Regions from separate parts of the Guptibacillus hwajinpoensis genome, predicted to be linked through region 1. Evidence: riboswitches for the same ligand, from Rfam matches in the RefSeq annotation. Region 1 holds a riboswitch; each other region holds the start of a gene.

Region 1 (8,011 bases):
AACTGAGGTAAAAGACGGAGTCTCTTTTCGTTATCAAACGATCGTCCCTCCATATGAAATAACAGTTTAATAAGTTCAAAAACACTTCTCCTAACTTTATAGCATACTGAATAAGATTGCAATGTTCTTCCATCTGAAGATTTAGCTAGAGAAAGAAATGCAGCGACTCTCTCATTCGCCATTATGTTACACTCTTTTACTTTTAACGCACATTTTTAAAAGGGTATATGCATATCCTGTAGAAATATCCAATTAGTGCTATTTTAAAAAGCAGATTATGGGGGATTTCTATGGAAAAGGGAAGCAAGTTAGCTACTACTTATTTAGACTTAATTTTTCACCATATTTCCGATCTCATTTTCTTCATTAAAGTGGTCGATGTGCATCATTATGAGATTGAAGCAGTTAATGAAGCCTATTTAGCAAACTATGGAACTTCAAAAGAATCGATATCGGGGAGGCGAATTGAAGATTTTCTAGGCGTTGATCAGGGAATGCAAGCGATTAGACGGTTTCAAGAGGTTATTATTCGAAAAGAAACCATCCATTTTGAAGAAGGGTATACCTTTCCTAAACAGGGTTACAGAGTCTTTGAAATCACCCTTGTTCCCATGATAGAAGGTAGTTCTGTATCAAGATTAATTGGAGCAGCCCGGGACATAACTGAGAAACGAATAAACGAGGAACATATGATTCATTCGGAAAAACTATCCGTTGTTGGTCAGCTTGCTGCCGGCATCGCGCATGAACTTAGAAATCCTCTTACCTCTTTGAAAGGATTTCTTAAGCTCATCCACGTTAAAAACACCGATCAAGATATCGAACGATACATTCAAGTGATGGATTCAGAATTCCATCGAATTGAACAAATCATCGATGAGTTTTTGATTCTTGCGAAACCTCAAAAAACAAATTTTAGCAGTCATGGAATTGATCACATTCTTGATGAGGTAATTGAACTTCTTAATGGCCAGGCGAATATGAAATCGATCGTCTTAAAGAAAGATTATCCTGCAACGCTACCAAATGTGTATTGTGAAAGTAATCAGATTAAACAGGTATTCATCAACTTAATAAAGAATGCTATGGAAGCGATTACTGAGGATGGAGAAATTACTGTTATAGCTGAAGAGGTAGAGGACATGTTGCGTATTAAAATCAAAGACAATGGAATAGGAATACCTCATGAAGAATTGAATAAGCTGGGCTCTCCTTTTTATACGACAAAGGAAAGCGGAACAGGCCTAGGGCTGTCTATTTGTAAACAAATCATCGATCGACATCAAGGTGAGTTTTGCATCAAGAGTAAGGAAGGCGAAGGTACAGAAGTGACGATTACATTACCTAAAGCCGTTTAAGATATCCCCCTTAGAAGGGGGAATCTTCCTAAATGCTAGTTGTTTTCTGGCCATTGAGCCATCCGTTAACTGAAAGGATTACATCCTCTGGATTTTGCCAGTGCAGAACATGGCCGGCCTGTGGAACTGCTTGAATGCGGCAATCACCTTTTAAATTCATTCTAAGGAGATCCGTTGCATTAAGTCTGATTCGCTCTTCTTCTTCTGGAAGCGTTGCTCGTAGTAGATACACTGGAGCATGGATTTCACTCAGGATATCACGGAATGGTTCTGTATAGAGCGCTTTCATTATAGCTCTCACCGTTCCTTCATCCGACCTCATCTTTACCCGATTTCCATCCTGAATCATATCAGCATGAACCATGCATTTAATACCCTCGCTCCACCTTCCAATTTCACCTTTCTTTTTTTCCTCGTATTCTTCTATTCGATTAAACTGATTTTCAGTTACCCAATTCGTCACTCTCTCAAGATGTGTTTGAAGTGTTGTTGAACCGTCAGAAGGCTGAACATATCCACCATCTATCATCACAATACCTTTTACTTTGTGATGATAGTGATTTGTATAATGAAGGGCCAATGCCGCTCCCCACGAATGACCAATTAATAGAAACGGCCTATTACTAATAGAAGAAACTACCTTATCAAGCCAGGCAGACAAAATAGTAAACCCATAGTCTTCTTCTTTAGCAAAAGGGGCGGTCTGCCCATGACCTGGTAAATCAAAGGCAATGATATGATAATTCTTCTCTAATTCCTCAGCCATTTCGATAAACCCCAGAGCATTATTGGTTAAACCATGCAGACAGATAATCAGTTGCCTATCAGGTGCTCCCCACTTCACCCCATGTATCCACTGGCCATCCAATTCAAAATTAAATTCCCTCATTGTCATCCTTCCTTTCTATTGATCCTACTAATTTACTAATTCGACTGGCAGGATTCATTCCCTTTTTCTAGAAAAGAAAGCATATAAAGTGAAACTTCCATTAGAGGGGATTTTCACTGCCCGTTAAGGGTGGGATAGAAGAGTCCACATTCATCAGGAGGGGTAAGATGGAAATAAGAATTGCCAATCTAAACGATGCCGCTGCAATTGCTGAGGTTCATGTGAATAGCTGGAAAACGACGTACCAGAGCCTGGTGTCTGAGGTTTTTTTGAATAATCTTGATGTGCAAGTACGCGAAGCACGCTGGCGAAAAAGTATGGAAGAAGGGAACAAGATCTTCGTTGCCGTTAATGAGCAAAACCGTATTGTCGGATTTGCGAATGGAGGAGAGAACAGAAGTAAGAAATATCATTATGATGGAGAGCTGTATGCCATTTATATATTAGAAGAAGCGCAGGGAATGGGTGCTGGCAAACACTTGATTTGCCACGTTGCTGAACAGCTCAAGAAAGACGGTTTTCACTCGATGGTTGTATGGGTATTAAATGGTAATCCTGCCTCACAATTCTATCAACATTTTAATCCTATCCGCGTCGCCGAAGAAGAAACTATGATTGGTGGTAAAGTACTCCGTGAGACCGCATTCGGTTGGGAGGATTTAACCTCGCTCTTAACCTACTGCTAAATGTAAGAGAAAAAGCCGCGAATGATCGCGGCTCTAACTTATTGCACACTTTCTTTTTCTTCATAAGGATGGGCAACCCAGCCTGATGGATCGATGAAAAGGCGAACAGCGACAACCTGGCGATCATCCATTAAAGTAAAGAAATGTGGGGTATCAACAGGAACGGAAATCACATCCCCTGGGTCGAGCTCCACATCAAAATAGCCTGTTTCGCCATGACCTTTGATCACAAAAATACCATGCCCTGCTGTAATCGCTCGCACTTCATCTTCCGTATGAACATGTACTTGTTCAAATTTCTTCAAGAGGTTCTCGATGTCAGGAGTTTGTTCAGAAAGTGCCACTACGTCCCAACTACCGTATCCATTACGCTCAGCAAGTGATCGAATCTCGGGATCAAAAACGGCAAGGATTTCATCTTTTTGCTCATCTGTCACGTGACAATTCCCTTTTAACTCTTCAGGTAATTTCGCTACAACCCAGTGTTCATACAATACCCCTTCTTCTTTTAAAAAAGCACTTACCTTCTCATTTCCCTCAATCACTTCATTTGTATTTCTCACTTTAATAACCGCCATTATTTATTCCTCCTTGAAGTAGATTAATTTACAACTGTCTGGAAACTTTTCAATTTCAGCTGATAACGAAATAGAAATTCAAACGCTTCAAGATACTTTTTAGCTTCAAAACCAGTTTTTGCCCAAACCGTAATGCCATGATTTCTCATTAAAACAGCTTTTGTTTTATGCGTTATTACATTCTTAACATCTTCAGCAAGCACTGAAAGATCAGCGGAATTTTCTATAATAGGGATCCTGATCTCAGCATCCTGCTCCCAGAGCCCAAACGCTTTAATTAGTTCATGGCCCTGAAAACTAACTTCGCCTTCTCTTGCATAAAGCTCTGAAATCACATTGTTGTCTACTGTGTGCACATGAAGACAGCAGCCTGCATCTGTTTGTTTGTAAATTTCCTTATGAATAAGCGTTTCGGCTGACGGCTTGAGATGGGTTTTCTCTACTGGTTTCCCGTCTCCTTCGACAAGAAGAAAGTCCTCCGCTGTGCGCTTTCGCTTGTCTTTTCCACTTGCTGTAACAAGAAATTGAAGCGGATCATCATTCACCTTGATCGATAGGTTCCCGCTCGTTCCTGGAAACCAATCTCTTTCTGCCAAATCGTCTTTAATATCAGCTAGTTCTTCCCAGCGTTCCTGCAACATGGCTCCCCGCCCTTTCTTCTTTCACATGCTGAATAATATCGAAAAACGTTTCAAATGGGACAGCAGGAATAGAAAGTTCTGCACACTTCTCGTACAAATAATCTCTCGCATACACTCTGTCAGCTAACTTGGATGCTTCTAAATCCGTAATAGAATCACCAATAACAATCCGTTCAAACTCATCACCAAAACGGTTCAATATACTAGGCTTACAGCAACCGCAGTCATTCTGACAGTCATCTTCACAGCGGTTCGGCCAGGTAATCGTAATGGTCTCGCTTGAAAAATCACTACCGTTACAAAAGATGTGACCCTCTGGAATATCAAACGGGGCGAGAAGTGGATAGACAAAAAAGTCAATCCCACCACTTACGATGTATAAATCAATCCCCTCCTGTTTCGTGTACGCAACAAATTCTTCAAATCCAGGTCTGATTTCTGTCGTCTTTAACAAGTAATTAAGTAGCTCATCATGCAGGGTTGAGGGGATTAAGCTAAACATCGCCCCTACTCCTTCTCTGATCGAGAGCGTTTGATCAAGGACTTGATCCTTGATCTGTTCCCATTCATCTGGTGCAAACTTCTTCATCAGTGAAATGATGTTATCGCCGTTCGTGACCGTGCCATCAAAATCACAAAAAATCACTTGCTTTTTCATCGTACCGCCTCCGCCATTCCCCATTTCGTAAGAGCTGCCTTTAACTCTTCGCTCTCTTCTGCAGCATCTTCAAGAGACTTATCAGATAAAACGGCGTGAACTGCATCTCGAAATGCCTTTCCACCTGCCCATGCTCCACCAGGATGACCATGAATGCCACCACCGGCATTGATAACGCTGTTTATTCCAAAATCTTTTATTAGCAATGGTACTAAACCCGGATGAATGCCTGCTGATGGGACCGGGAAGGTTTCTCGCAATGATGATGTTTCAGTTAGAGCTGTCGCCGTAGCGAGCGCTTCTTTTCGTTCGAGAGCAACACTTCCGTAAGGCGATGGAAATAATGAAAAATCTGCACCTGCTATTCTAAGTAATTTACCAAGTAACAATGAATAACTGAGTCCATATGAACTGGAGCCTGCAATTGCTCCGGAAAAGGAAGGGTGGGCCATTATTGGCACGGTTATTCCAGGATCTTCAGCAAGTGACTCCAGCGAGTCTAATCCGTATGTAAAAACATTGAACAATAATGCATCAGCTCCAAGTTCAATGGCTCGCTTAGCCTTATCTTTCAGACCGAACGTTCTCCCAGTTAAATTAACGGCATAGCGTGTGCGCTTACCTGTCTCTTCTGCCGTTTCATCCAGAACCTTTTTCATGGCAGGGACGCGTTCTTCAAGTGGTGTTAAATCATTTTCAAATAAAATTTCATCATCCTTAACAAAATCTACTCCGCCAAGCGCCTGCTGCTTCATTTGTAGAACCAGCTCATCAAGCGGCTTTCCAATAACCCCTTTGAAGATGCTCATTAATAGGGGGCGATCCCTCACGCCAGTTAGCTTTCTAATGCCGCCAATTCCGTAGGATGGACCCGGAAAGTGTCTAAGAAGATCTTCTGAAAAAACCAGATCAATGAGCTTAATTTCACCATCTAGAGACAATTTTCCGAACACTGTTGTCAGTATGGCTGGAAGATCCGGACTAAAGTTAAGCGCAGGGTAAGAAATAACAATAATGCCATCTCCATCCTTCTCTCCGACTCGAACTACTTCTCCTTTATGCTTTATAAGCTGTTCTTTCTCAAGCTGAGGCAAATCGGTCCACGTTCCGATCGTCAGTCCCAGCGCTATCGATTCTGCACGCTGTGATAAATTCTTATCGCCTTTTACAAGATACGTGGCAATTACATTTCCCATGTTGGTCATCCCTTTCGCTCGATCAACCGTAATTGCTTGCTGATTTATTCGCATACAAAAAGGCCCCTTCCTGAGGAAGAGGCCTGAATCATTATGCTCCTCCTCTTATCTTCCAGCTTTTGCTGCCGAGAATTAGCACCGTGTTTTCAAGTAAACTTGAAAATCGGTTGCCGGGCTTCACAGGGCTCGTCCCTCCACCTCTCTGGATAAGAGTATTGCTATTAGATTAATTGATTCGAATTATGCCAGACTCACTAAAAACTGTCAATCCCTTTTTTGATTTTTCTGAATTCAAAAAAGTTCGAGCCTTTTTATTCGTTCCACGGCTTCCTTAAGCCTTTCTTCCGACGTAAGCAGTCCTACGCGTACATACCCTTCACCATATTCTCCAAAGCCATTTCCAGGTGCTACCACAATTTGCGCATGCTCAAGAAGATAATCGGCAAATTCTTCTGAAGTAAAAGAATCGGGTACTTTTAACCAGGAAAAAAAGGAGCCTGCAGGCGCTTTCACATTCCAGCCAATATCGTGCAATCCTTTAATCAGTACATTACGACGAGATTCATACGTGTCGCGCTGCTCTCTTACACAAGATTGAGAACCTAGTAACGCCTCTGCAGCTGCCTCTTGAACAGCACTAAACAAACTAACATAAAAGTGATCCTGTAATAGGTTAATGCTTTCAACAACAGATGGATTTCCGACTGCGAAGCCTACGCGCCATCCAGCCATATTGTATGTCTTCGAAAGCGTATAAATTTCAATGCCTACATCCTTCGCTCCTTCTGTTTCTAGAAAACTCACTGGCCTTTTTCCATCGAACCCAATAGCACCATAAGCGAAATCGTGTACAACACAAATGTCATGTCGGTTCGCGAATGCAACAGTTTCATCGAAAAAGGCATCTGTCGCCTGTGCGGCTGTCGGATTGTTTGGGTAATTCAAGAACATAAGTTTTGCTTTTTCAAGTGCTTCCTCAGGAATCCCTTCATAATCCGGTAGAAAATCATGCTGCTCTTGTAACGGCATCATGTGCATATCTGCTTCCGCCATCGCTACTCCCGACCAGTAATCAGGATAGCCTGGATCAGGAACCAATGCCAGATCACCTTTATTTAACAAACATTGGCTAACCTCAACAAGACCAGCTTTCCCCCCGAATAGTACAGCCACTTCTTTTTCAGGATCAAGATCGACCCCGAACTCACGCTTATAGAAATCAGCTGCAGCCTTTTTCAAAAAAGGCTGTCCACGAAAGGGTGGATATTTGTGATAAGCGGGCTTTTCAGCAGCTTTTTGTAGTGATTCGATAATATGCTGAGGAGTTGGCTGATCCGGGTTCCCCTGACCAAGGTTAATAATGTCATACCCCGCTTCAACATAATGATTTACCTTCCCGGCAAGCTTTGCAAAAAATTGTTCTGGTAGCCGCTTAAGTGCTTCTGATGGTTCAAAGTGTTTCAAAGTCAATCACATCCTGTTAAAATTTTCGTGAAATTCTAGTAAGTTATGTTATCTTGGATACACAATCATGTAAAGTAAATTTTCTAAAAGCTTGAGGAGGAAGATTCAATGAAAAAGCTTACCCTGTTGCAATTTGATATTGCTTTTGGTGATCCTGAAAAGAATTTCGAGAAGGTTGAACAGCTCGTTTCTGAAGCTGCGAGTCAACAGCCAGATATTATCGTGTTGCCTGAATTATGGTCTACTGGCTACGATTTATCAAGACTTGATGAAATTGGCGACGTTGACGCAACGAAATCAATTAAATTTCTTTCGAATCTCGCAAACAAACATTCCGTTAGTATTGTTGGTGGCTCTATCGCAAAACGTCATGAGAAAGAGGTTACCAATACGATGCTTGTCTTTGATCGAGATGGTCAGCTTGTGCACGAATATAGTAAAGCTCACCTTTTTAGACTGATGAACGAAGAAAAGTATCTTGTTTCAGGAAATACGAAAAGTCACTTCACACTTGAAAACCTTCCATGTGCTGGATTCATCT
Region 2 (8,011 bases), 1.7 Mb from region 1:
TGAAGCAGTTAGAGGAATTACTGAATTTGCATTTAATGAGCTTGAAGCCAGAAGGGTAGAAATCCGATGTGATGTGAAGAATGTGCGGAGTAGAAAAATTGCGGAACGAGTAGATTATGATCTCGAAGGGATTCTACGAAATGAAAAGCTATCTATAGATGGTGATGAAACTAGGGATACATGTGTTTACGCGACAATAAAGAACTGAATCGGTCGTGCTTTTTGCAGTTTTAGAAGAGGGTAGTCTCTTCATAATAGTAAATCAACCCATTGTCTGTATGAAGAAGGAGAAAGTAGGGGGGATCAAGAAACTACCTAAAGTAAGAAACTATTAAGTAAGATGGAGGGGACCACGGTGATTGAGCGAGCTAGTTTGGAAGAGAGAGAGTATATCTTATCGAATTCGATCCAGTCTGTTAATGAAGGAACAACGAATCCTGGTATCATTCGGGAAGAGAAAGCACTTGAGATTGTTTCATCTATTCTTGAGCGAGGAGGCTATCACCTTGTTTATCGAGATGGGAATGAGATTGCCGGGTGGGTGTTACTTGGAGAAAATACCGATTATTTTACAGAAAATAAGCATGGTTTTATATATGATGTGTTCGTATTTCCTAAATTTCGCGGCAAGCGCTATTCTAAGAAGCTGGTTGAGGCTAGTATTCAGAATTTTAAGGAGCAGGGTTATGACGAGATTCGTTTGAATGTCTACTCCTCAAACTTTGCCAAGTATATTTATAAAGACATCGGTTTTAAGGAATTACAAACGATCATGGTTTATAAATAAACTCTATTAGTCTCTTTATTAAGAAATCAAGCACGTCTTTAGGGTGTTTCTTTTCATTTATTAAAAGAATGTGAAAAGGAACTCATAATCAATCATTTTACCTAGGGAACTTGCTACACTACATTTGCAGGAACTTCCCCGGTTCCTGCCCCCCTTAAAATATAAAGTGTGAGCCCCATGCATTTCCCGGCATGGGGCTTTTCCTGTCTAAATGAATTCGGACGATTATCATACTTAACTAATAATATGACAAGAAAAGAGGGAGAATAGTGGATTACCGATTTGCTTTATTGGATGAGGAAGAGGTAGAGAGAATAATTTCATGGAAATATGATGGCATCTACTCATTTTACGATATGGAAGCGGATGATGAAGATCTTCAGGAATTTCGAGAGAACGCAGCTAATAACAAAAACTATTGGGGTGTATATGAGGCTAACATCCTTATCGGTTTTTTTACATTTATAGAAGGTTCCAAAGGCACGGTGGAAATCGGACTTGGTTTAAGTCCACAACAAGTTGGGATTGGGAAAGGATACGACTTTCTTCACGCCGGCTTGCAAAAAGCACATGAGTTATACCGCCCTACAACGCTAGAAATGGCTGTAGCAGAATTTAACCAGAGGGCAATTAACGTGTATCTAAAAGCGGGTTTTGCCATTACTCATTCGTTTATCCAGCGGACTAATGGAGGAGAATATACCTTCATTCGAATGAGAAAAGACTCGGGCTTAATCTAGGGCAAATGAAAATGGATATTGCAAATCGCATCGCTTACCGTTAGAATTATAAACAATTCTAAATATTTAATCCTTATCAAGAGTGGCAGAGGGACTGGCCCGATGACTCCCGGCAACCTTATTAAAGGTGCTAATTCCAGCAGAGTGATGCTCTGAAAGATAAGGAGGAGCCTGTCATCTATCAAAAGACTCTTCCTCACCCAGGGGAGAGTTTTTTTGTATCATTAAGTTACTGGAGAGGTGTGTTTCTCGTGAAAAAAGCTGATCGTATTCGTAAAATGAAGGTTCCAGATGCAAGTGAAAAGTATGGTGATCGTTTGCCCCCGGGTCAGGTGCTTACCGAAAGATTTCCTATTCTACATGAAGGCGAGGTCCCTCAGTATGATTTATCTTCATGGGATTTGGCTATTTTTGGTGAAGTAGAAAAATCCTCTAGACTTACTTATGAGAAAATATTAGCTCTACCGCAGAAACAGATCACATGTGATATCCACTGTGTAACAAGGTGGTCTCGGTTCGATAATACCTTTGAAGGAGTATTATTCAAAGATCTGATAAGAGAACTGGGCATTGTTCCAAAGAGTGAACACATAATGCTTCATGGTGACCACGACTACACAACAAATATTCACATTTCAGATGTTATGGGAGATGATGTGATTCTTGCCCATTCAATAGATGGAAAGAAATTAACTGAAAAGCATGGGTGGCCATTAAGACTTATTGTTCCTCACCTTTATTTCTGGAAAAGTATTAAATGGATCAGGGGGATTGAATTTATTAAGGAAGATAAACCTGGTTTCTGGGAACAGAACGGTTTTCACAATCATGCAGACCCGTTTGTTGAGGAAAGGTTCTCAGGGGAAGATTTAGACTTACCTGAGGATGAATGGGAGAAGAAGGAATTCGACTGAATACCAGATGAAACATATAACGGTCATTAAGAAAAGGAAGAAGCTGATTAGTCTGAAGAAAAACGTTATTTCATTATTCGTTCTAATAACGATCAGTTTACTAGTGTTCTTCCTCCCGGATGCAAGAGAGGTGGCTAAGACCCTCCTTAACGAACGCACTGTTGAGGCCTGACAGAAAGCATTCGTAAACTAGGGTTCTACGGGATAATGATTTCTATTTCCTTAATGATTTTACATAGTGTTGTTTTTATTCCTTCAGAAATTATCTTATTTGCCAATGTCACTCTCTATGGATTGTGGTTAGGGACGTTATATACATGGATCGGGGCAATGCTTGGAGCTTATCTCTCTTTTTATCTTTCTAAATTCCTTGGAAGAACGTTTGCTGTTAAGATGATTTCCGCTCAGAGAATTGCTCGCTTTGATGAGTGGTTCCAACAAAAAGGGGTAAGAGGATTGTTCTATATGCGATTAATCCCTGTTTTTTCCTTTAATCTCCTTAATTATGGAGCAGGATTAACTAAAATATCGTTCTGGCAATTTACATGGACAACGGGGGTTGGAATCCTGCCGCCTTCATTGTTGATGGCATGGCTATATCAGCATGCGATGAACAGCTTCTTGGGAATTGTGTTATTAAGTTTCTTTGTTGCACTATTGATGATAGGATCCTATTCTCTAAAGAAAAGGCAAAATGATAAAACTTTTTATAAAGAAAAGTCGTAGCCATGAAAGCCATAGTAGCAACGGTTTTCATGGTTGTTTTTGGCTGTAGAAAAGAAAATCTAAAAAAGAATGATCCAAACTAATCTTCTCTCCGTTAGCTAAGTGTAAAAAAAATTAAGGGGAGTGGATTTGAAAATGAGAACGGAAAAGAATATGAAGAAGAAAGTAATTGACTGGAAAAAAGGACTTCTAATTGTACCGATTAGCTTTTCACTACTAATTCCTACATCAGGCGCATTTGCTCATAATGGGGAAAACCACATGGACAAACCTACAGTGGAAACGCCAGCTGCTGACCTTCGAGCTGATCTTGGTCAACTACTAAGTGAGCATGCTTATCTTGCAGTTGAAACAATGAGAAAAGGTGCTGAAGGTTCTGCTGACTTTGAAGCTTCTGCAGGAGCATTAAGTGCGAACACGGAAGATTTAACAGCAGCAATCACTTCAGTTTACGGCGAGGAAGCCGGAGCTGAATTTAATGAAATCTGGAGTAACCACATTGGCTTCTTCGTGGATTACGTGAAAGCAACTGGTAATGAAGACGAAGATGCAAAGCAAAAAGCACTTGAGAATTTAGAAGGTTACAAGAGTGATTTCTCCATGTTCCTTGAGAACGCAACGGGTGAACGTCTAGAAGCAGAAAATCTTTCAGAAGGATTACAGGCTCACATCAATCAGTTAATTGGTGCTTTTGATAGCTATGTTGCAGGTGACTACGAAAAGGCTTACGAGCATGAACGTGAAGCAATTGCCCACATGCATATGGTTGCTAAAGGATTCTCAAGCGCGATTACAGATCAATTTCCTGATAAATTTGAAAACACTAACGCAGTGACACCAGCATCTGATCTTCGTGCTACACTTGGTCATCTTCTATCAGAACACGCTGGACTTGCAATGATGACGATGCAGAATGGTATTGATGGATCAGAAGACTTTGATGCATCTGCAGCAGCTTTAAGTGAAAACACAGATGATCTTGCAGCAGCACTTACTTCTGTATATGGTGAAGAAGCTGGTAAGCAATTTAAAGAAATGTGGTCAGGTCAATCGAGGGCTGGCAGGTGATTTTTCGAGATCCTTCACTATTTGAAGCCTTACTAACGACAATTAAATTAGCTGTTATGGTCGTCGTACTGAATTTAGTACTGGCCATTCCTGCTGCTAAAGCCCTTTCGTTGTACTCTTTTAGGGGAAAGATTACTTGAAGCTTTATTGCTTTCCCCAATTTTAATACCTGGTATACTTCTTGCAATGGGGCTCCAATTCACGTTAATAAAAGCAGGATTGGGAGATCGGTTGACAGGGGTTCTTCTCGTTCACCTTATTCCTACTTTACCGTATGCGATTCGAGTGATGAGAGCAGGTTATGAACGACTAGGTACTGGATTAGAGGAACAGGCAGCCGTACTAGGTGCTACACCGTTTATTCGTTTTCTAACGGTTTCACTTCCTCTCCTGTTACCAAGTATCAGAAGTTTAATGTTACTTACATTTGTAATTTCACTTGGGCAATATGCGCTAACCGCTATTATTGGTGGTGGAGCTGTGAGTACTTTGCCACTTCTGTATTATCCCTATTTCTCAAGTTCGAATGAATCAGTTATCGCAGGTTTTTCTATTATATTTGCTATGCTACCGCTCCTTTTTATTGGGAGTGTAGAAATCGTACTGAGGCTGGTAATTCGAACAGTTAATCGGGTTTGAAAGGAAGATCAATTTGAAAAACCAGCTTATAATGTGCAGAAACCTTACCAAAAAATATGGAAGTTCTTCCATACTTAACAATGTGTCCTTTAATCTTGAAAAAGGTGAGCATTTTACAATAGTAGGCCCGTCAGGCTGTGGTAAAACAACGTTATTACGCTGTCTTGCCGGCCTGGAAACGCTCGATCGTGGCGAAGTCGATTTAAACGGAAAGTCTATAATTACTTTGAAGCCAGAAGAGCGTCCTGTTGTCCTGATGTTCCAGGATGCATTGTTATTCCCTCATTTAACCGTGATTGAAAATGTGACATACGGATTGAAGCGTCGAAGGATAGCAAGAAAAAAGCGGCGAGAGATAGCAGAAGAAATGCTTGAGAAAGTAAAACTTTCGAAATGGATAGACACCTACCCTCATGAATTATCAGGAGGTCAGAAACAGCGTATTTCTTTGGCTCGAGCCCTTGTGCTGAAGCCTGATCTTCTTCTTCTTGATGAACCATTCAGTTCCCTTGATGCGGCTCTTAGAGAATCTCTTAGAGGGGAAGTAAGGGAATTGTTAAGGAAAGAGAACATCTCTTCATTATTTATTACTCATGATCGAGACGAAGCAATTGAAATGGCCGATCGTCTTGCTGTCATGGATCATGGGAGGTTAATTCAAGTGGGTGATCCATATAGTGTGGTCACTCAACCAACCTCAATGGAAAGTGCGAAGATCATCGGCGAAGGTATGGCTCTGAGTGAAGGGTTTATTCCTCTTAACAGTCTTACCGCAGTTCTCTATCATCAAATTACTAGTGACCCGACCATGGTTACTATCTTCGGCAAAGTAACCGCTGTTACAGTAAAAAACAATATTCCATGCTATCGGGTCACCTGGGAGCACGGCACGATATTAGCGAAGTCGAAAAATCAACTGGCGTCTGGTCAGGATGTTTATCTCACTGCACCGAAACGCTCAGTTAAAAGGTATGAGACAGACCACCGGAGAAAGAATCAATGACAAAAAGAACATTTTTTAAAGGCCTATCCATAACCTTACTTGTTCTTGCTATATATGTACTGAATCAAAATGTCTTTGAGTTTCGACCATCCTCTCTTCGTGACTGGATCGGGTCGTTTGGCTTTTATGCACCGCTGGTATTCTTAATTATTTGTATCGCTAGACCATTTGTACTCTTTCCAACATCCATTTTATCCATAACAGGCGGATTGGTATTTGGTCCTTATCTTGGAACATTATTAGCCGTGATAGGTGGTTCTACCGGAGCACTCCTATTCTTTGCTCTCGCGAGGAAGCTCGGATTAAACATTCTACCGAAATCCTGGCGTGAGCGTGGGGAAAGTCTTGAACAACGACTTACGGAGAAAGGTTTTTCCTACGTTTTGCTTTTACGCTTAGTGCCTTTTCTCCACTTTGATTTAGTTAGTTATGTTTGTGGCGTTTCGAACGTAAACAGACGGAAATACTACATGGCAACATTAATCGGGATGCTTCCAGGTGCACTTGCGTTAAATTTTCTCGGCGCAAGCTTTCTATCAAACAACATTTCTTCTATCATCATTGCAGCTGCAGTCTTACTATTACTCTTGATTATCAGCTTATATATTCGAAGAAAAGCATTTGGATCCTCGATTGAAGAGGAGCTCTAATAAGAAAGGATGGTGCTGTCTTGCTCGATACTCACGCACGAAAATATGTACAGCCCATCATGAACCGTACAGCTGACTGGCTGCTAAGCATAGGTTTAAGTGCCAATCAAGTTACCGTGATGTCGTTTATTATTGGGGTGTCATCAGGGCTTTTTATTTATTTTGATCAGTTCATTTGGGCAGTCTTTGTTCTCTGGCTTTCAGGCTATCTGGATGCAGTCGATGGGACGATGGCTCGAAAAACAAAACCCTCGGCATTTGGAACGGTAATGGATGTAAGTTTCGATCGAGTGGTTGAAATCAGCACTATCCTTGGACTTGCGTTTCGTTTCCCGGGTTCTATTTGGGCACTATTACTATTAAGCACGTCAATTATTTTTGCAATGACCATCTTCCTGACAGTTGGTGCAGTTTCTGAAAAGAAAGGTGTTAAATCTTTTTATTACCAGGCAGGAGCTGCAGAACGTACAGAAGGGTTTATCCTGTTTACAGTAATGATTCTTTTTCATGACGTATTAACAATTTTGACGCTAGTATTCGTAGTAATTGAATTATTTACAGCCTTTCAAAGACTTACTGAAGCAAAAAGGATACTGGGATAGAAGAGCGGGAAATGATGTTAGAATACGATATAATTGTTATAGGCGGTGGCTCAGGTGGCTTAACTGCAGCGGCTGGTGCAGCGAATATGGGAGCAAATGCCGCTTTAATAGATGACCAGCCTGGATTTGGTGGAGACTGTCTACACTTTGGTTGTGTCCCTTCTAAAGCATTTATTACAGCTGCAAAAGAAGTTCACGCGGTTTATAAGGGAGCTGCTGAATTTGGACTAACAGTAAGTGGAAATGTACTATTCGAACGTGCGATTGAACGTGTTAAAGAAGCAATCGATGAGATTCAGGAATCTGATAGCGATGAACGCTTTGAGGAACTTGGTGTTGATATATTTAGAGGAAAAGGTGCATTTCAAGGTGAGTACACCGTGACCATCAATGGCGAAAACCCTATTAAAGGTAAACGGATCGTCATTTCAACGGGTTCACGTCCGAATGTTCCTCCAATCGATGGAGTAGAAAATGTTTCGTATATCACAAACGAAACGATTTTTAACCTCGATCAACTTCCACAAAGTGTCGTATTTATTGGGGGAGGACCAGTTGGACTTGAACTTGCTCAATCCCTTTCAAGATTCGGTTCTGATGTTACAGTGTTGGAAACTTCAAACTCTATTTTCAAAAAGGAAGATCATGATATTATCCCGTTCGCAACTAAAGCACTCGAGAAAGAATTGACATTCGTCTTTAACGTACAGGTAACCGGTATTTCAGAACAACATGGGAAGAAAGTAATTGCTTATAAGGTCAATGGCGAAGAAATTGCAATTGAATCCGATGCGGTTATGATGTCAGCTGGTAGAAAGCCTAATACTGAAAGATTAAATTTAGAAGGTGCCGGCGTTGAAACAAACAAAGGATTTATTAAAG
Region 3 (8,011 bases), 1.7 Mb from region 1:
GAAAAACGCTGGTATTACGGGGACGGTTCGAGACCAGTGAAAAAGTAGTCACTTTCCAAAAATAAGCTTTTAAAGGGGACTAAAATGTCTCGCCGTATAGCAAACGAGGCTTAGAAGCGATTCTAGAGGCTCGTTTTTCTTTTATCATTTTTCGTTGTAAAAAAGTTGGACTTTTTCACCAGTCTCGGACGGTTCTCGTGTTTCTTTTTGTTTTTTGGAACAAGACTAGAGCGATTGGTACTCAGGTTGAGCTTTTGAATGGTGAATCACTAGAACCTTCAAAAGGTCCAGTTCATGGATCTCTTTTATCTAAATCTATATTTCTCCATGAAAAACCCCCTGAATGGTATAATGGTACGATCAAATACCCACCATTAGGGGGCTTTCTTGTGCTTCGACTAGAGCCAAAGCAATCAAATTTTTACTCCGTAATAGAATAAAGGGGGGCGGCCTCTTGATTCTAACTAGTAAAGAAAAAAGCGGGAATCTGGAGTGGCATGGGATTAAATACTGGTTAAATGATTAAAAAACCAATGGGTGATGAATCGCGAGAACCGTCCCGATGATTCTAGATGATTCTAGATCGCCTCAATAATTAAGCGAAGGACTGGAGTACATGAATATTAAAGTAAACAACAAGATAATCAAAGAAATGTGCGGTACCCTTTCCTTCAAAAGAGGGGAAGCTTATTATCATTCAAATAAAGTGGTATTTAACCAATTTCGCTCTGATTTCTGTGAAGCTACGGTTCATGGTACGGAAGATTTCCATGTAACAATTATAAAAGAAGTGACAGGGGACTTTCAGAGGGAATGCAGTTGTCCTTCGTTAGCCAACTTTCAAAAGGATTGTCAGCATATCGCAGCCGTTCTATTAGCGATTAATGATTTTCAACAAAAAGGAACTTCCCCACTTAATAGACAAGGCCAACAAGCCACTGATGGAGAACTAACGGAAGGTTTCATGACACTTTTCAATGACAAATCTACGCCAACTAGTGGCCATCAACGTTATTTCGAGAAAAGAGAAGTTCTTGGAGCCTCATTTACCTGTAAAGTAATTTCAGTGGGGAATGGTCAGTACTTACTTGGAATGGAAATAGAACTTAATAGCACTAAATTACATAGCATTCGAAATTTTCTTATAGACGTAAGACAAGGAAAACCGAGTGAACTATCTCCTACATTCACGTATGATCCGGGCATTCACTGCTTTTCAATTGAAGCAGATGCGCTTATTCATCATCTTATTCGGGTCGTTTATGATGAAGTGGCTTTTCTAGAATCAATACCTGACGCTTTCAACTATAAAGGAACGAATCAAACCTTAATTATCCCCCCAACCGCGTGGAAGCGGCTTGTCCCTTTGCTCACCAATGCCTCATTAGCTAAGCTTGAATATGACGGAAACCGTTTTGAGCGCTTACGAATTGTGGATGGTACACCTCCTATCCAGTTTCTATTCGACGAAATAAGTAAGGATCACTTTCAATTAACAGTTAAAGGCTTTGAGAGTATGCTCGTTTTGAATTTATATCGTTCTGTTCTGAGTGACGGAAAAGTCTTTCAGTTGGATGGACAGGACTGTGAACGATTATCCGAACTAAAGCAAATGCTTCCATCTCCTGGTACGAATCATATTCCAATTCCACATAAACATATCAATCATTTTCTCGAAAAAATCGTACCGGATCTGAAGAAGATTGGAAATGTTCAACTATCGCAAAGGTTAAATCAGAGATTCTTCAAAACGCTGCTCGTTGCCAAACTATACCTGGATCGTTTGAAAAATCGTCTGCTTGCTGGACTTGAGTTTCACTATGAAGAAGTCGTGATCCAACCGCTTGAAAGCAGGGAGGTCCCCACAGGACCGATGATCATTAGGGATATTGAAAAGGAAGAGAAAATCCTCAAGCTCATGGACGAAAGTGGGTTTTCAAAGACAGATGGCGGTTATCATATGCAAAATGAAGCACTTGAGTATGAATTTCTGTATCATGTTGTTCCGAAGCTACAGAAAATGGTTCAACTATATGCCACTACGGCTGTTCGGAATCGACTTGTGAGAAAGGAAACTCATCCTGCTATCAGGGTCAAGCATAAGAAAAGGGAACGCACAAATTGGTTGGAATTCAAATTTGAAATGGATGGTATTTCTGACAATCAAATTCAAGAGGTTTTAGCTGCATTGGAAGAGAAAAGGAAATATTTTCGTCTTCGAAATGGGTCTCTCTTATCTCTTGAGACGAAAGAGATGGAAGAAATTCATCGTTTCTTGACGACCGTCCCGGCACAGGATGAAGATTTGGAGGCGAGTTTAAATATACCGGTTACCAAAAGCCTTCATCTTCTTGATTCTATTGATACGAGTGAGCTTTTTACGGTAGAGGATTCTTTTCGACAGTTCTTAGATCAACTCCTTCATCCGGGAAAATTGGATTTTGAGGTGCCAGAGAAGTTAGATCACATCCTGCGTGACTATCAAAAACGCGGATACAAATGGATGAAAACACTAGCTAGCTATGGATTCAGTGGCGTTCTAGCTGATGATATGGGACTTGGTAAAACACTGCAAAGCATCACTTATATTGTATCCGAGCTATCAATCATTCGAGAACGTAAGCTCCCTGTTATCATCGTTTGCCCGTCATCTCTCACCTATAATTGGCTGCATGAAATAAGGAAATTTGCTCCTGATATCCGAGCGGTTGTCATAGACGGAAATCAATCGAATCGAGAAAAGATACAAAAGAATAGCGCAGAAATGGACGTCGTCATCACATCCTATCCGCTACTTCGGAGAGACATTAAATGGTATGAGAATCAATCGTTTCACACGGTGTTTTTTGATGAGGCTCAGGCGTTCAAGAATCCAACGACACAGACTGCTAGAACGGTTAAAAGGATCGAGGCAAATCACCGTTTCGGACTGACAGGGACACCCGTGGAAAATTCAATTGAAGAGCTCTGGTCAATCTATCATGTCATTTTTCCACAGCTATTCCAGGGGTTGAAAGATTATAGCTATCTTACAAGGAAAACCATTGCTCGAAGGGTTCGACCCTTTTTACTTCGTAGAATGAAAGAAGATGTACTTGCGGAGTTACCTAAAAAAATGGAGTCCCTTGAGTTAACCGAGCTTTTACCTGAACAAAAGAAGCTCTATGCAGCCTATTTAGCAAAGCTACGAACGGATACACTGAAGCACCTCGACAGGGATACCATTCGAAAAAATCGGATAAAAATATTAGCAGGTTTGACGCGGTTGCGACAAATTTGTTGTCACCCTGCTCTATTTGTAGAAGGATACAAGGGAAGCTCAGCAAAATATGAGCAGCTGCTTCAAATCATTGAGGAATCAAGACTGTCTGGTAGAAGAGTTTTGATCTTCTCCCAATTTACTAAAATGCTTAAGCACATAGGTAGAGAGCTGACAGTCCGAGGTCAAACCTATTTCTATCTAGATGGAGAAACGCCTGCCGAGGAGCGAGTACAAACCTGTAATCGATTTAACGAGGGTGAGCGTGATCTGTTTCTTATTTCCTTAAAAGCAGGGGGGACTGGCCTTAACTTAACAGGTGCAGATACGGTGATCTTATATGATCTCTGGTGGAATCCTGCAGTCGAAGAGCAAGCAGCAGATCGAACGCACCGCATTGGTCAAGAGAAGGTTGTAAAGGTAATTAAGTTAGTAGCTCAAGGCACAATTGAAGAGAAGATGAATGAGCTTCAAGAGAAAAAGAGAGAGCTCATTGCAGACATTATTGATTCAGAAGAAAAAGCTTCAGCAACATTAACGGAAGAGGATATTCGTGAGATATTAATGGAATGACAGAAGGTGTATTTTTTCATAATCGAAACATACAATGCGGACCGTAGAAAAACAAATATTCTTATTCTCTTGAATTTTTACATTACTCCTGTATACTAATTATTTAACAAAACAATTTAATAGATAACTTTCTTATCAAGAAAGGTGGAGGGACTGGCCCGTTGAAACCTTAGCAGCAGACTTTTAAAGTACTGTGCTAATTCCAGAAGCATTGGCTTGAAGATAAGAAGAGAAATTTGTTATACAAAAATAACCCTCTTCTTATTAGAAGGGGGTTTTGTTTTTGTAAACCAAATCTAAATATTCATGCAGAAAATAACAATAAAGTTTAAAGAAAGAAGGAATTTAGATTGACGAAATCAGTAGAACAAAGAGTATCAAAAGCTCCATTTAAAGGAGACCATGTAGGGAGTTTTTTACGGCCGGAACGTTTGAAGCAGGCACGCTTACAGAAGGCAAAGGGTGAAATTACGGACCAGGAATTGCGGGAAATCGAAGACGAAGAAATTGTTAAATTAGTGGAAAAGCAAAAAGCAGTCGGGCTTAAAGCAGTAACGGACGGTGACTTCCGACGTAGTTGGTGGCATTTTGACTTCCTTGAAGGTTTGGATGGTGTGGAAGGTTTTGAAACCGAAAAAGGTCTCCAATTCGATGGTGTTGTGACAAAAGCGCATGGTATTAAAGTAACCGATAAAGTTGGATTCAGCGATCATTACATGATTGAGCATTTTAAATTCCTTAAAAGTATTGCAGGGGATGCGGTTGCGAAATTCACAATTCCAAGCCCTAATATGCTTTTCTTTAGAGGAGAGATCGATAAGGGGCTTTACGATAGTGACGAAGCATTTATAGACGACTTGATTGTTGCTTACCAGGGGGTCATTCAGGCGCTATACAATGAAGGATGCCGTTACCTGCAAATTGATGATACATCATGGGCTACTTTCTTTTCCGAGGAAGGAAGAGCATCAATTGAAGCGAAAGGAAAGAACCCCGAAAAGGTTGCAAAGTTGTGTGCCCGGGCGATCAACAAATCAATAGCCAATAGACCTGACGATATGCTCGTAACCATGCATATTTGCCGTGGGAACTTTAAGTCGACCTTTATGACGAGTGGCAGTTATGAAGAAATTTCCGAAACCATCTTCGGTGGTTTGAATGTCGATGGGCTTTTCCTTGAGTTTGATGATGAGCGTTCTGGTGGTTTTGAACCGCTCCGCCATGTCTACCGCTCGGACCTATCAATTGTTTTAGGTTTGATCACTTCGAAATTTGGTGAATTAGAGGACCCGGAAAAAGTGAAAGCACGAATTGCAGAAGCTTCAAGATATGTGCCGTTAGATCAGCTTTGTTTAAGTCCGCAATGCGGTTTTGCTTCCACAGAAGAAGGTAACTTACTGACTGAAGACCAACAATGGGAAAAAGTATGTCATGTATTGGATATTGCCAAAGAAGTTTGGAAGTAATTTATTCACATTAACATGTATATAACGTCTAGAAAATAGACACATAATCATTGAAATCAGGGGGCAATCCTCCTGATTTTTTAGTGTTTGGTAAAACGGATAATCATGCTCCATCCGAAGGCTTTTTTAATGGCCACATTTCATTAGATAGAAGCAATCTGAAATAGTTTCATCTATATTATTGCGAAAATTCTAACTTTTATTTATAATTTGTCTAATCCATTTTAAGGTAGTTTTATTTAAAAATAGTACTATTATACGTACTAAATACATTCTAAATTACACTTTAATGATAATAAATAATTATTATAGTATTCTTTGTGGAAAAACAAATTAAATTAAAAGGTGGTGAATGAGTTGATTCTTGATGAATTAGATAAGAATTTAATTGTTTGTTTATCCCATGATGGTCGCATGTCCTTCAAAGATATTGCTGAGGAATTAGATGTTACTGAAAAGACGATTAGATTAAGGTACAAGAAACTTGTAGATAGTGGTGTTCTGAAGGTGGTTGCGATGGATGGATCCAAATCATCCTCAGCATAATGGGGAATTCACCTATTACTCTTTCTTGTATGGTGGGTTTAAAGGTGATGAAGCTCATAAGGTTGAACACGTAAAGGCCCTGGATGAATACACGGTAGAGATAAAATTAACAGAGCCTACCGCGCCATTTATTAGCTATTTAGCTATTCCAATGTTCGGGATTGCTAGTCCAGAGGCGATTCAGAAGAATGAAGACTATTATGTAGATGGAATCCCGCATCTCGATCAGCTCATTTTTAGAGTCATTCCTGATAACTCATCGCGGCCATGTGTGAAGTTAGCGGACAAATCACTGATCTCACATCCGTTAATTAGCCAACATTTAATAAAGTTAGCCAATGAAAGAAACATCCCTTATCAAGAAGAGGTTTTTATGGGAATTGGAACAGATGCAGGTGCGATTCATCTAACCGGGGAGGGGGTAACAACGGGAGCACTTTCTATTCCATCAAGATATACCCATTCTCCTCATGAAGTGGTAGATTTAAATGATTTGAAGAATTCTAGAGATTTATTGCTGAGTTTTATAACGTCATTAGACCAGTTAAAGGGTAAGGATTTTTTGGATACGTAATTAAGAGATTTTCCGAATAGTGCTTCACAATGGAGACTGACCCTTGCTGTATTAACGCGCAGCAGGGGAAAGGCTCCATTTTAATTTTGTTTTATGCAGAAATTACTCTAAATCAGAGGGAGATCGAATATTATCTTTATAGGTGTCAATAAAAAGAGTGCCGTTACTGTTAACCACTGCGTAGTAAATATCTTCTATAGTTAAGTTTCTTTTTTTAATCTCCAAATGAATCCACTCTCTGTTATATTGGTTGATTAAATTCTTCTCAATTATTACGCCGTCCATAATTAACTCAATAGGTAACGATGATGGAGAGTATTTAAGTTGTAAATCTTGACGTGTAGGAGGTTGAAATTGATTTTTCTTACGAATGGATAATTCGCCACTTACTTCTACTAACGCATATTCCACTTCATAGATGTCAAATACCCCTAGTTCTCTTAGATGTTGATTCAAATCATCTAAAGAGAATTTTATTTTTTTCATATTGCATCAAGGATTTTACCACCTTCAATGACTACGGTTGGTTGTCCAGAAAACCATTTTCTTAGCTCTCGACTTCTAAAAGCTAGCAAGAGAAAATAATAAGATTAATGAGAGGAATGAAGCAAGCATTTCAAAGAAATTCAGTTTTGTATTAAAGCCCATATTGGCAATAAACGAACCAATCGTAATCGAAAGAGCATAGCTATAATGATTTTTATGAGAGTTAATGTGTTTTCCGGTCAGCAGGGTAACGATAGTTAAAAGGATAAAACTGCCCATCGTTCTAGAAATAGCAATCAAATATTCTTCCATCGAAACCCTCCTTTTTTTCTTTATTGCAGTATTTACCAAAATGCAAATAATTATATTTGTATGATGACTTAACTTTAAGAAGTTATGTATCGTTATATGGGTTTAACTGAAAGCATTATCATCTACTTATTGACAATAAAACACAAAAAAACATGAAGATAAATTCTTCATGTTTTTTCTAAGCATTCCCTAAATTACTGAGTTATCCCAACAGAATCAAATCCACCTACAGAAGCTTCAACCTCTGCACTACCTTCACCATACAAATCAACAGCTGATTGAATGATCGCTTGACGCGCATCACTAAAGTCAGAGGTAGCTGTCAGGTATTGAGTAAGAGCGCGATAATAGATTTTCCCTAACTTCTCACGTCCAATGTCCTGGGCCGTTAAATAGGCCGCATGGTTAATAATAGAGGAATTAATATGGACGCCACCGTTATCTAAATTACCAGGTAGATCATAGAATTCATCCATATGCGAAGGATACTTTCCTTCACCATTGCCGTATGGTACATATGCAGCACCAACAGGGTACTTACTAGGATCGCTTAAGCTTCTAAGCGACGTTCTGCCATCAGCGACAGCAGCAGGCGCCATGATGTCTTCACCTATTTCCCAATCTGACTCGTCTATTAGTGCTCCGAAGATATCAGAGAATGCTTCATTTAGAGCGCCTGATTGAAATTTATACACAAGATTTGCTGAATTTGACGTTACGCCGTGAGTCATTTCGTGTGCTGCTACATCTAAGCTTGCTGAGAGCGGAATGAAGAATTCACCATCGCCGTCACCG
Region 4 (8,011 bases), 1.9 Mb from region 1:
CGAGCTGATTCTCACCGGCGTGCTTCACAACGAAATCGTTCACTTTGCTTGAGTCAGCAGTCGTAATGATTAGAAAAGCATCTTTTAAATCATCAGCTGTTACTTCACGCTCAATAAGAGTGATGTGATGGTCACTTGCAATGTCTCTTATATCTTTGTCAATAGATGGACTGACGACTGTAAGGAGTGCACCACAGCCTAATAAGCTGCTGATTTTCCTTTTAGCAATTTTTCCACCACCAACAATCAGAACACGTTTACATGTTAAATTTAGCGTTACTGGAAATTCGCTCATTGTCTACTCCCGATTTGAACCGTTTCAGCAACTCGTTCTATCAACACTTCTTTTAGATAAGGATGGTAGCCCAGGTAATCGCATAAGACAACTTCTTCATCGACATTTAATGCAGAGATTTTCTGTTCCATTTCGCCCATTAAAACACCAGTAAATAAAAGGTAGGGAAGAACAAATACCTGACTGTTCCCACTCGAGAGAGCAAGTTCTAATCCTTCCTCAAAAGACGGATTGGCTGCTGCCAGGAAACAAACCGACACGTTCTTAAATGGCATTCTATCATTAAGCATTCCTGCCACCCGTTTCATCTCCTGTTTGATTTCGGGGTCACTACTTCCTCTGCCTACAAGAAGAGCCAATGCATCAGACTGGAGCGTTACATTCGTTTCCTGAACACGATCTGATAGAACATTTATCACTTTTTCATGGACGCCAAAGGGATCGCCGACTTGAAATGCCACGTCTGGAAAGGCCTTTTGCGCTTGCTTGATCTGATCTGGTATATCTTTTTTCACATGAGTCGCTGCTAGCAATAACACAGGGATAACGGAAATTTTTGTAGCTCCCAGTCGAACACACGCCTCAATTCCCTGTCGAATTGTAGGCTCTGATAGTTCAAGAAAACACGTTTCTTGAATAGGAAAAGGTATATCAGATTTGCATTTTTCCACAAAATCCACAGCTTGATTTCTACCTTTTTCAACACGACTACCATGACAAATATAAAGGACGGCTTGCATGAACGACCCCTCCTACAAAGCACTAACTGCGATGGATGGCTTCTGCTTCTCCTCAGATAATTTCTCAAACCAGCTGAGTTTTGACCGCAGGTTTACAACCTCCCCAACCACAATCATACTTGGATTTTGAATTCTTGCTTTCTCCACTTCTTCTGTTATACTCTCAAGCGTTCCTGTAACGGTTTGTTGTGTCTGGGTGGTTCCCCAATGAATGAGAGCAACCGGTGTATCTTTCTTTTTACCGTACTTTCTGAGCATTGAACAAATATAAGGCAAATTCTTCACACCCATGTAAATAGCAAGAGTGTCTATTCCTTTTGCAAGACTTTCCCACCTTAATTCTTCTTCCTCACCCTCTTTACGATGCCCGGTAACAAATGCGAATGTTGAGCTTAGCTCCCTGTGCGTAACCGGGATACCAGCATATGCTGAAGCAGCTATTCCTGAAGTAATGCCAGGTACAATTTCAAAGGGAATTCCATGATTAGCAAGGGCCTCTGCCTCTTCACCGCCCCTACCATAAACAAAGGGGTCGCCACCCTTCAACCTTGTGACGACTTTTCCTTTTAACGCATGCTTTACTAGAAAGCGATTAATCGTTTCCTGTTTGAGGGTGTGATAGTTTGGTAATTTTCCGCAATAAATTAATTCTACATCCTCTTTCGCATAGTCCAAAAGATCTTTATTAATTAAGCGGTCATACAAAATGACATCCGCCTTCTCGATACATTTTAACCCCTTTACAGTAATCAGATCAATATCCCCTGGTCCTGCCCCAACTAAATAAACTTTCCCCATCCTATATCCTCCTCTAATCATTATATCAATCACCCTATGGTTAGCTTTTTTTTGAAATCAGCTCTTTCTCAACTAAATAATCCACTAATTTCTCTGCACATACATCAGGTGTATCATGATAAGAATCAATGACTATTTCAGGATGTAATGGTTCTTCATAAGGTGAGGAGACCCCTGTAAAGTTCGGAATCTCACCACTTCTTGCTTTTTTATATAGTCCTTTAGGGTCTCTTTGCTCACATTCATTTATTGGGCATTTCACATATACTTCGATAAATTCGTCTTCTCCTAGTAATTCACGCACCATTTGGCGATCACTTCGAAATGGAGAAATAAAGGCTGTTATTGCAAATTGTCCGCTATCAACGAACAACTTAGACACCTCACCAATACGTCTTATATTCTCTTTTCGGTCTTCCTCATTAAAACCTAGACCTTTATTAAGCCCTTGTCGGATATTGTCTCCGTCAAGCACATAACTTTGAACACCTAATTCATGTAGCTTAAGTGAAACAGCGTTTGCGATTGTTGATTTACCAGAACCTGATAACCCTGTAAAGAAGAGCACAGCACTCTGATGTTTGTTCTGTTCCCTGCGTAATTCTTTTGTTACAACCGTATCGTGCCATGTTAGATTTTGATTCGCACTCATTGATATGCCTCCTATGCCTTTACTGTATTTTCGCTCATACCTCTAATCAATACTTCTACCACTTCAGGACGGCTAAATGTTTCTGGTGGCTGCTCACCATTTCTAAGGAGAGCACGAACCTTTGTACCTGAAAGAATAACGTGATGTTCTTTCCCATGTGGGCACGTTTTTGCCGAAGCCATGCTGCCACATTTCTCACAATAGAAACTGTGTTCAAAGAATAGCGGAGTAATTCCTAACTCTTCCTTCGTAAATCGATTAAAGATCTTCTGTGCATCGTAAGTTCCGTAGTAATCGCCTACACCAGCATGATCTCTTCCTACTATGAAGTGAGTGCAACCGAAATTCTTCCGAACAATCGCATGGAAGATCGCTTCTCTTGGTCCGGCATAGCGCATAGCGGCTGGAAATACCCCTAGATGAACACGATCAGCTGGATAGTATTTTTCAAGTAGTACTTCATAACTTTCCATTCGAATTTCTGCAGGGATATCATCTGATTTTGTTTCACCTACAAGCGGATTTAGAAAGAGCCCATCAACCGTTTCAAGAGCGGTTTTTTGAATATATTCATGTGCGCGGTGAACTGGATTTCGTGTTTGAAAACCTACTACCGTTTTCCACCCCTGTTTCTGAAAGTACTCCCTGGTTTCTGAAGGATCGAAATGGTATTTATTGAATTGACCTTTGTCACTTCTTCTAAGTAGCTCAATCGCCCCCCCAATATAAACATCGGGTCTTTCATAGACTTTTTTCACTCCCGGATGCGCCTCGTCTTCTGTCAAATAGACATGACGGGCTTCTACTTTCTTATCAGGTGAATAGATTGACTCAACTTGAATAGTTCCATAAACAAGACCATTATTCGTTAGCTTTACTTTTTCTCCGATTGTAAGATCATCGGCTACACCGCTATTCACCGGCAATGTGATTGGAATACTCCATGGCAATCCATTTTCGAGCTTAAGATCATGAACAACAGACTCATAATCATTTTCATTTAAAAAACCCTGTAGTGGACTATAAGCACCAGTCCCAATCAGCTCGAGGTCACTTAATGCTGTCTTATCGAGCTCTATTTCATTTCTAATTCCGGCTACTTCTGCATCTGGTTTATAAAGGTTAATCAAATTACCACCATGTGGATTAATTGTTGTCATATAAATCCCTCCAATTGTTTAGTAAACGTTACATGCTTCCTTCATCCTGAACCGCTTGTTTCTGCGTTCGAATCGTTTTTATTAGACTGCCCGACCCAATCGTTGCAAGAATAACACTGCCAATTGCAATTAATGTGTATAAGTCACTTTCTAGAAATAATTTAATCATGCTATACGAAATCACTAATGAAAAAACTGGTGAAACTACCCAGACTTTCAACATTCGTGTAATGACATCTTTTTGCCAGAGTTGAAACCCATCTTTTGCAGTTCCGATTCCAATAATAGATGAAGTTGTAATCTGTGTGAGCGGAACTGGAATACCAAAGAGCGATGCACCGATTACAAGACCAGCACTTGTACTCGACACGGCAAAACCCTCCCCAAGTGAGAAGCTGGTTATCCGATAACCATTTGTTTCAATAACCCTGCTGCCGAAAACAAGCGCTCCAAGCGCAACAAACGCTCCGCCTAACAATGCTCCAGTTGATAGTGAGAGTAGCCCCGCTCCTACAAGAGGTCCTACTGCGTTTGCAACGTTGTTCATTCCTGCAGAGAAAGCCTCCAGAAATCCTGCTACAATAAGTAGTACCCCCAATACACGTTGCCAGCCTGGAGTCACTTTTCTCCGCCTTTTAAGAATTAATACGAGCTTTCCAGCGAGGAGCGCCATTACAAAGGCGACAACCGGTATTACCAGCCAGAGTAGCATAATAACAATGATGTTTGAGAAATAAAGTGCGCGATAGGCAATCCCAACACCGACAACTGCACCTACTGTGACTTCACTTGTAGATAACGGAATGCCCATCATATTCGCTAAAAACAGCGCTGTTGTCGCCGCTATAAAGATAATAAGGATTACTTTAACACTTAGAATCGAAGAAGGAATAATCCCGCTCCCTATCGTTTTAATAACGTCTCCTCCACCAAAGGCTGCCCCTGCAAGAATTCCTATCGCACATATAGATAAGGCTGTCGTTCTCCGTTTAATAGCACCTGCTCCATAAGCTACCCCCATGGAAGCAGCCGCCCCGCTTGCCCCGATATTCATGGCAAAAAACATAGCAACGATAATAACAAGAATGCTCATGAGCGTCACCTATTTGAAGCAGAATCAAGGTGCAATCCACATTCCGTTTTCTCCTGATTTGCCCATCGTCCCGACCTGGAGTCACTTCCTTCTAGCACTTTAGCTGTACAAACCTCACATCCAATGCTCGGGTACCCTTGATCATGTAATTGGTTATAAGGTAAATCATTCTCATACACGTAACGCCAGATCTCTTTCCAGGTCCAATGAATAAGTGGACAAACTTTAATAGCTTCAAATTTAGAATCTTTATTCAAGAATTCAGTCGATTGTCTCAAGGGAGATTGCTCTCTTCTAAGGCCTGAAATCCAGGCGCTAACTCCCTGTAATTCTTCATTCAAAGGAATAATTTTTCTAAGATTACAGCACTGAGAAGGATTACGCTCCCACAGTGCCTCACCATATGTCTTTGCTTGTTCATCAACTGATTGCTCTGGTTTCTTTAATTTGATCCGTAGATTTGGGTATCTTGCTTTCACCTGCTCAATGAGTTCATATGTCTCATCGAAATGTAGACCCGTATCAAGGAAGACGATTTCAGCCTTCTCATTTACTTGTGAAATTAAATCAATCAATACAACGCCTTCCACCCCAAAACTACAGGCATAGACAATATCGTCTTGATACGTAGCATAAGCCCAATCAAGGACCTCAAGTGCTCCTTTAGTTTTTGAGTTACTGTCAAAAAAAGGAATTTCCCCTGACCAATTTTCATATAACCATTCCATACCAAAACCTCCTTTTGAAACATATAAAAAGACGATTCTAACGAGTATCGTTAGAACCGCCTCTAGTTTTTCTAGTCAGCGCTTTTAGTAAATCCGTTCCTTCTCCTGTCTCTCAAGCTGTATGACTTTTCCATCCTGTACAACCAGAGTAATGGATCCATACTTAAGTGTACTGAGCATCTTCTCAATTCGCTCGGCAACATCTTTAAAATTCTGTTTCTCATTTTTCATTTAGAAACCCCCCTTAATTACATTTGATGAGTAGGAGAGGCTTAATAACTAAAAAAGCCTTCCCAAATTGGAAAGACAGATCAGGTTACCTTGATTCACCTTATCTTCCAAAATGGACTCCATTTTGCTGGAAGTAGCACCTTGCCTGGTGGCAGGTTGCTGGACGTCATCGGGCCAGTCCCTCGGTCTCTCTTGATAAGTTATTTTCTAAATCTTAACTATTATCTAACAATATGTCAACCCTAGTTTAGAGATCGGGATAAACGGATTAGAAAAAGTTAATAATTTAAGCCTCGGATCCATGACCCGAGGCCTATATCCATTAGACTGGATGTCTTTTACTTTTCTCTTTTTGTTCTTCGATTACAATGCGTGTTCCATCAACAGATGTAATTACAACCTGGACATTTGAATCGATCCAGCTTCCTGCTGAGATAGCACTATATTTATTCTCATTCAATTGAATTGTACCGCTCGGTCTGAATGGAGTAATCGTCGTAGCGGTTTTACCAATTAATTCTTTGTACCCCTCATTCATAGAATTATACCCCATATCACTGCTCAATCGGTCCTTCAACGTCATTTTAGTCCACATTGAACGCGCTGGAAAAACACGTAGAAATAGAAAAGAAGCAGCCGTACCCATCAAAAAGCCACTCGAAACAAGCAGACCGTATAGAAAAGATGGAGAGGGAATCGCGACAGCCGTGACCATCATTAATAAACCGATTAACCCAAAAGTTCCATCATTCAATAGCTTTCCATCGAGAATGACTAAAGCGAGACCAACCGCAAAAACAAGCCCCATCCATAGCATGGAAGGTAATGACGTGAGATGGAAACTAAAGTAGAACGTTAACATGAGAATCCCAATGACACCAAAAATCCCTTTTACACGAACAAGCAATTCACCAAACAAAAAAAGTACGCTAAGCAGTACGACTAGAAAACCTATAGCTGGCAACGATAGAATTTCCATCTTCGCTCCCTCCTTTTTCCTTCTCTCCTTATACGATTACAAGCAGGAAAAGTTTCAGTTCAATGTCACTTTACGATTTAAATACCCCTTTTATACCATCAATAAGCGCGATAAAGAAATCAATAATTTTTTGAATAAATGATTGTGTTTCTTCTTTATTCAAGAATTCATCAAGGTTTTCCCTTGCGTTCTCTAACTGACCTTTCATTTGATCCCAATCGATGTCAAGATTCTTCATTCGATTAAATAATGCCACTAGTCCATCAAGCTCCTCCCCGGTTAATTCAATGCCAGAGTCACTTGCAATTTGTTTGATTCGTTCCCTAAGATCTTCTTCCGTTTCAGGGGGATTAGTGGCGATATCATCTTTAATCTTTGTCATTAATTCTGTTGCTTTATCAGCACCGATACTATCACTTAATTTCGCAGTTGTTACAAGCTCCTCATTTGCTACCTGCTTTTGTTCTTCAGGAATCACTTCATCCGAGCTTAGCTCATACGCTTTAATCAATCCTGTAAGGGCAGCTGTTCCTGAAACTTCAGTAGGAGCCGTTACATAGATATCTGCATCCTTCACACCTGCTGTAATCAAAGCATTGGCATACATATCATCAGTTACCCAATTAATGTTATTTGTTTCTACGCTTAAACCAGCATCTTTCTTTGCAATTGTAATAGAAGAAGACGATAAAGCGCGTGTTCCGATTAATGCTTTACTTATATAATCTCCAAGATATTGATGTTCTTCTTCATTGGTTACAGGTACTGTCATTACATCTTTTGGAGCTTCCATTTCCTCTAACAGTTTTTGCTTCTGATCTTCTGTCAAATCCTCACCTAGAGTGACGATGACATCACCTACAGCAGCATCTGCATATGCAACAATTGGCAGGATAGACACCACCAACAACATAGACAAGAAAAACGGCATAACTTTTTTAAACATAGTTTGATCTCCTTTTTTCTCTTTAAGTCGTCCTGATAGAGAAACTTTCGTTGCCTCTCCATCTCTTTGCTATTTTACTCGACACGCACTGGAAAGAAAAGATAATTTCACAGGAGGCACAGGAGGTTTGTGTCATATTCTAGATGGACAAGCATACAGTAGAATTAAAATATGATTCAAGGAAGAGCGGTGAATGATATGCGCAAGCTACTAACTGTAGCACTTTTTCTGCTTGTCCTTCATACGACTTACTACGATTTAACGACCGGTACTCTTGCCACTTATGACGTTTCTAACGATATCGAGGCACCACCTGAAGAAAATGCTAAGACACCTTATGTGATACATAATACTAAGGCCGGGGATACAGTACTCTCATTAGTCGAAAA

The links. A riboswitch is a leader RNA that binds a small molecule or an ion and turns the genes downstream of it on or off. The one in region 1 is predicted to bind S-adenosylmethionine.
Region 2: it holds a riboswitch for S-adenosylmethionine, as region 1 does, so the genes downstream of both, ABFG93_RS19970 (sulfite oxidase-like oxidoreductase) here and ABFG93_RS07710 (2,3-diketo-5-methylthiopentyl-1-phosphate enolase) in region 1, are expected to answer to the same signal.
Region 3: it holds a riboswitch for S-adenosylmethionine, as region 1 does, so the genes downstream of both, ABFG93_RS16580 (5-methyltetrahydropteroyltriglutamate--homocysteine S-methyltransferase) here and ABFG93_RS07710 (2,3-diketo-5-methylthiopentyl-1-phosphate enolase) in region 1, are expected to answer to the same signal.
Region 4: it holds a riboswitch for S-adenosylmethionine, as region 1 does, so the genes downstream of both, ABFG93_RS18965 (YezD family protein) here and ABFG93_RS07710 (2,3-diketo-5-methylthiopentyl-1-phosphate enolase) in region 1, are expected to answer to the same signal.

The regions. Positions count from the first base shown of each region.
Region 1 is NZ_CP156674.1:1,510,909-1,518,919, forward strand. Features, by position in the region: gene ABFG93_RS07675 (MFS transporter) at 1-37, opposite strand, end outside; gene ABFG93_RS07680 (ATP-binding protein) at 291-1,358, shown strand; gene ABFG93_RS07685 (alpha/beta fold hydrolase) at 1,387-2,247, opposite strand; gene ABFG93_RS07690 (GNAT family N-acetyltransferase) at 2,415-2,933, shown strand; gene ABFG93_RS07695 (acireductone dioxygenase) at 2,972-3,511, opposite strand; gene ABFG93_RS07700 (methylthioribulose 1-phosphate dehydratase) at 3,535-4,152, opposite strand; gene ABFG93_RS07705 (2-hydroxy-3-keto-5-methylthiopentenyl-1-phosphate phosphatase) at 4,121-4,810, opposite strand; gene ABFG93_RS07710 (2,3-diketo-5-methylthiopentyl-1-phosphate enolase) at 4,807-6,006, opposite strand; SAM riboswitch class I at 6,109-6,219, opposite strand; gene ABFG93_RS07715 (pyridoxal phosphate-dependent aminotransferase) at 6,298-7,470, opposite strand; gene ABFG93_RS07720 (carbon-nitrogen family hydrolase) at 7,579-8,011, shown strand, end outside.
Region 2 is NZ_CP156674.1:3,861,843-3,869,853, forward strand. Features, by position in the region: gene ABFG93_RS19955 (GNAT family N-acetyltransferase) at 1-208, shown strand, start outside; gene ABFG93_RS19960 (GNAT family N-acetyltransferase) at 356-787, shown strand; gene ABFG93_RS19965 (GNAT family N-acetyltransferase) at 1,057-1,527, shown strand; SAM riboswitch class I at 1,598-1,693, shown strand; gene ABFG93_RS19970 (sulfite oxidase-like oxidoreductase) at 1,779-2,441, shown strand; gene ABFG93_RS19975 (TVP38/TMEM64 family protein) at 2,649-3,167, shown strand; gene ABFG93_RS19980 (hypothetical protein) at 3,297-4,235, shown strand; gene ABFG93_RS19985 (ABC transporter permease) at 4,422-4,874, shown strand; gene ABFG93_RS19990 (ABC transporter ATP-binding protein) at 4,888-5,877, shown strand; gene ABFG93_RS19995 (TVP38/TMEM64 family protein) at 5,874-6,527, shown strand; gene ABFG93_RS20000 (CDP-alcohol phosphatidyltransferase family protein) at 6,548-7,129, shown strand; gene ABFG93_RS20005 (FAD-dependent oxidoreductase) at 7,141-8,011, shown strand, end outside.
Region 3 is NZ_CP156674.1:3,208,133-3,216,143, forward strand. Features, by position in the region: gene ABFG93_RS16575 (SNF2 helicase associated domain-containing protein) at 617-3,832, shown strand; SAM riboswitch class I at 3,962-4,061, shown strand; gene ABFG93_RS16580 (5-methyltetrahydropteroyltriglutamate--homocysteine S-methyltransferase) at 4,183-5,298, shown strand; gene ABFG93_RS16585 (Lrp/AsnC family transcriptional regulator) at 5,656-5,844, shown strand; gene ABFG93_RS16590 (hypothetical protein) at 5,819-6,418, shown strand; gene ABFG93_RS16595 (DUF421 domain-containing protein) at 6,521-6,904, opposite strand; gene ABFG93_RS16600 (hypothetical protein) at 6,980-7,216, opposite strand; gene ABFG93_RS16605 (M4 family metallopeptidase) at 7,411-8,011, opposite strand, start outside.
Region 4 is NZ_CP156674.1:3,678,013-3,686,023, reverse strand. Features, by position in the region: gene ABFG93_RS19000 (NAD(P)-dependent oxidoreductase) at 1-295, opposite strand, end outside; gene ABFG93_RS18995 (sirohydrochlorin chelatase) at 292-1,035, opposite strand; gene cobA (uroporphyrinogen-III C-methyltransferase) at 1,048-1,833, opposite strand; gene cysC (adenylyl-sulfate kinase) at 1,874-2,485, opposite strand; gene sat (sulfate adenylyltransferase) at 2,497-3,645, opposite strand; gene ABFG93_RS18975 (inorganic phosphate transporter) at 3,674-4,738, opposite strand; gene ABFG93_RS18970 (phosphoadenylyl-sulfate reductase) at 4,744-5,466, opposite strand; gene ABFG93_RS18965 (YezD family protein) at 5,551-5,697, opposite strand; SAM riboswitch class I at 5,795-5,899, opposite strand; gene ABFG93_RS18960 (NfeD family protein) at 6,020-6,676, opposite strand; gene ABFG93_RS18955 (DUF1002 domain-containing protein) at 6,747-7,622, opposite strand; gene ABFG93_RS18950 (hypothetical protein) at 7,794-8,011, shown strand, end outside.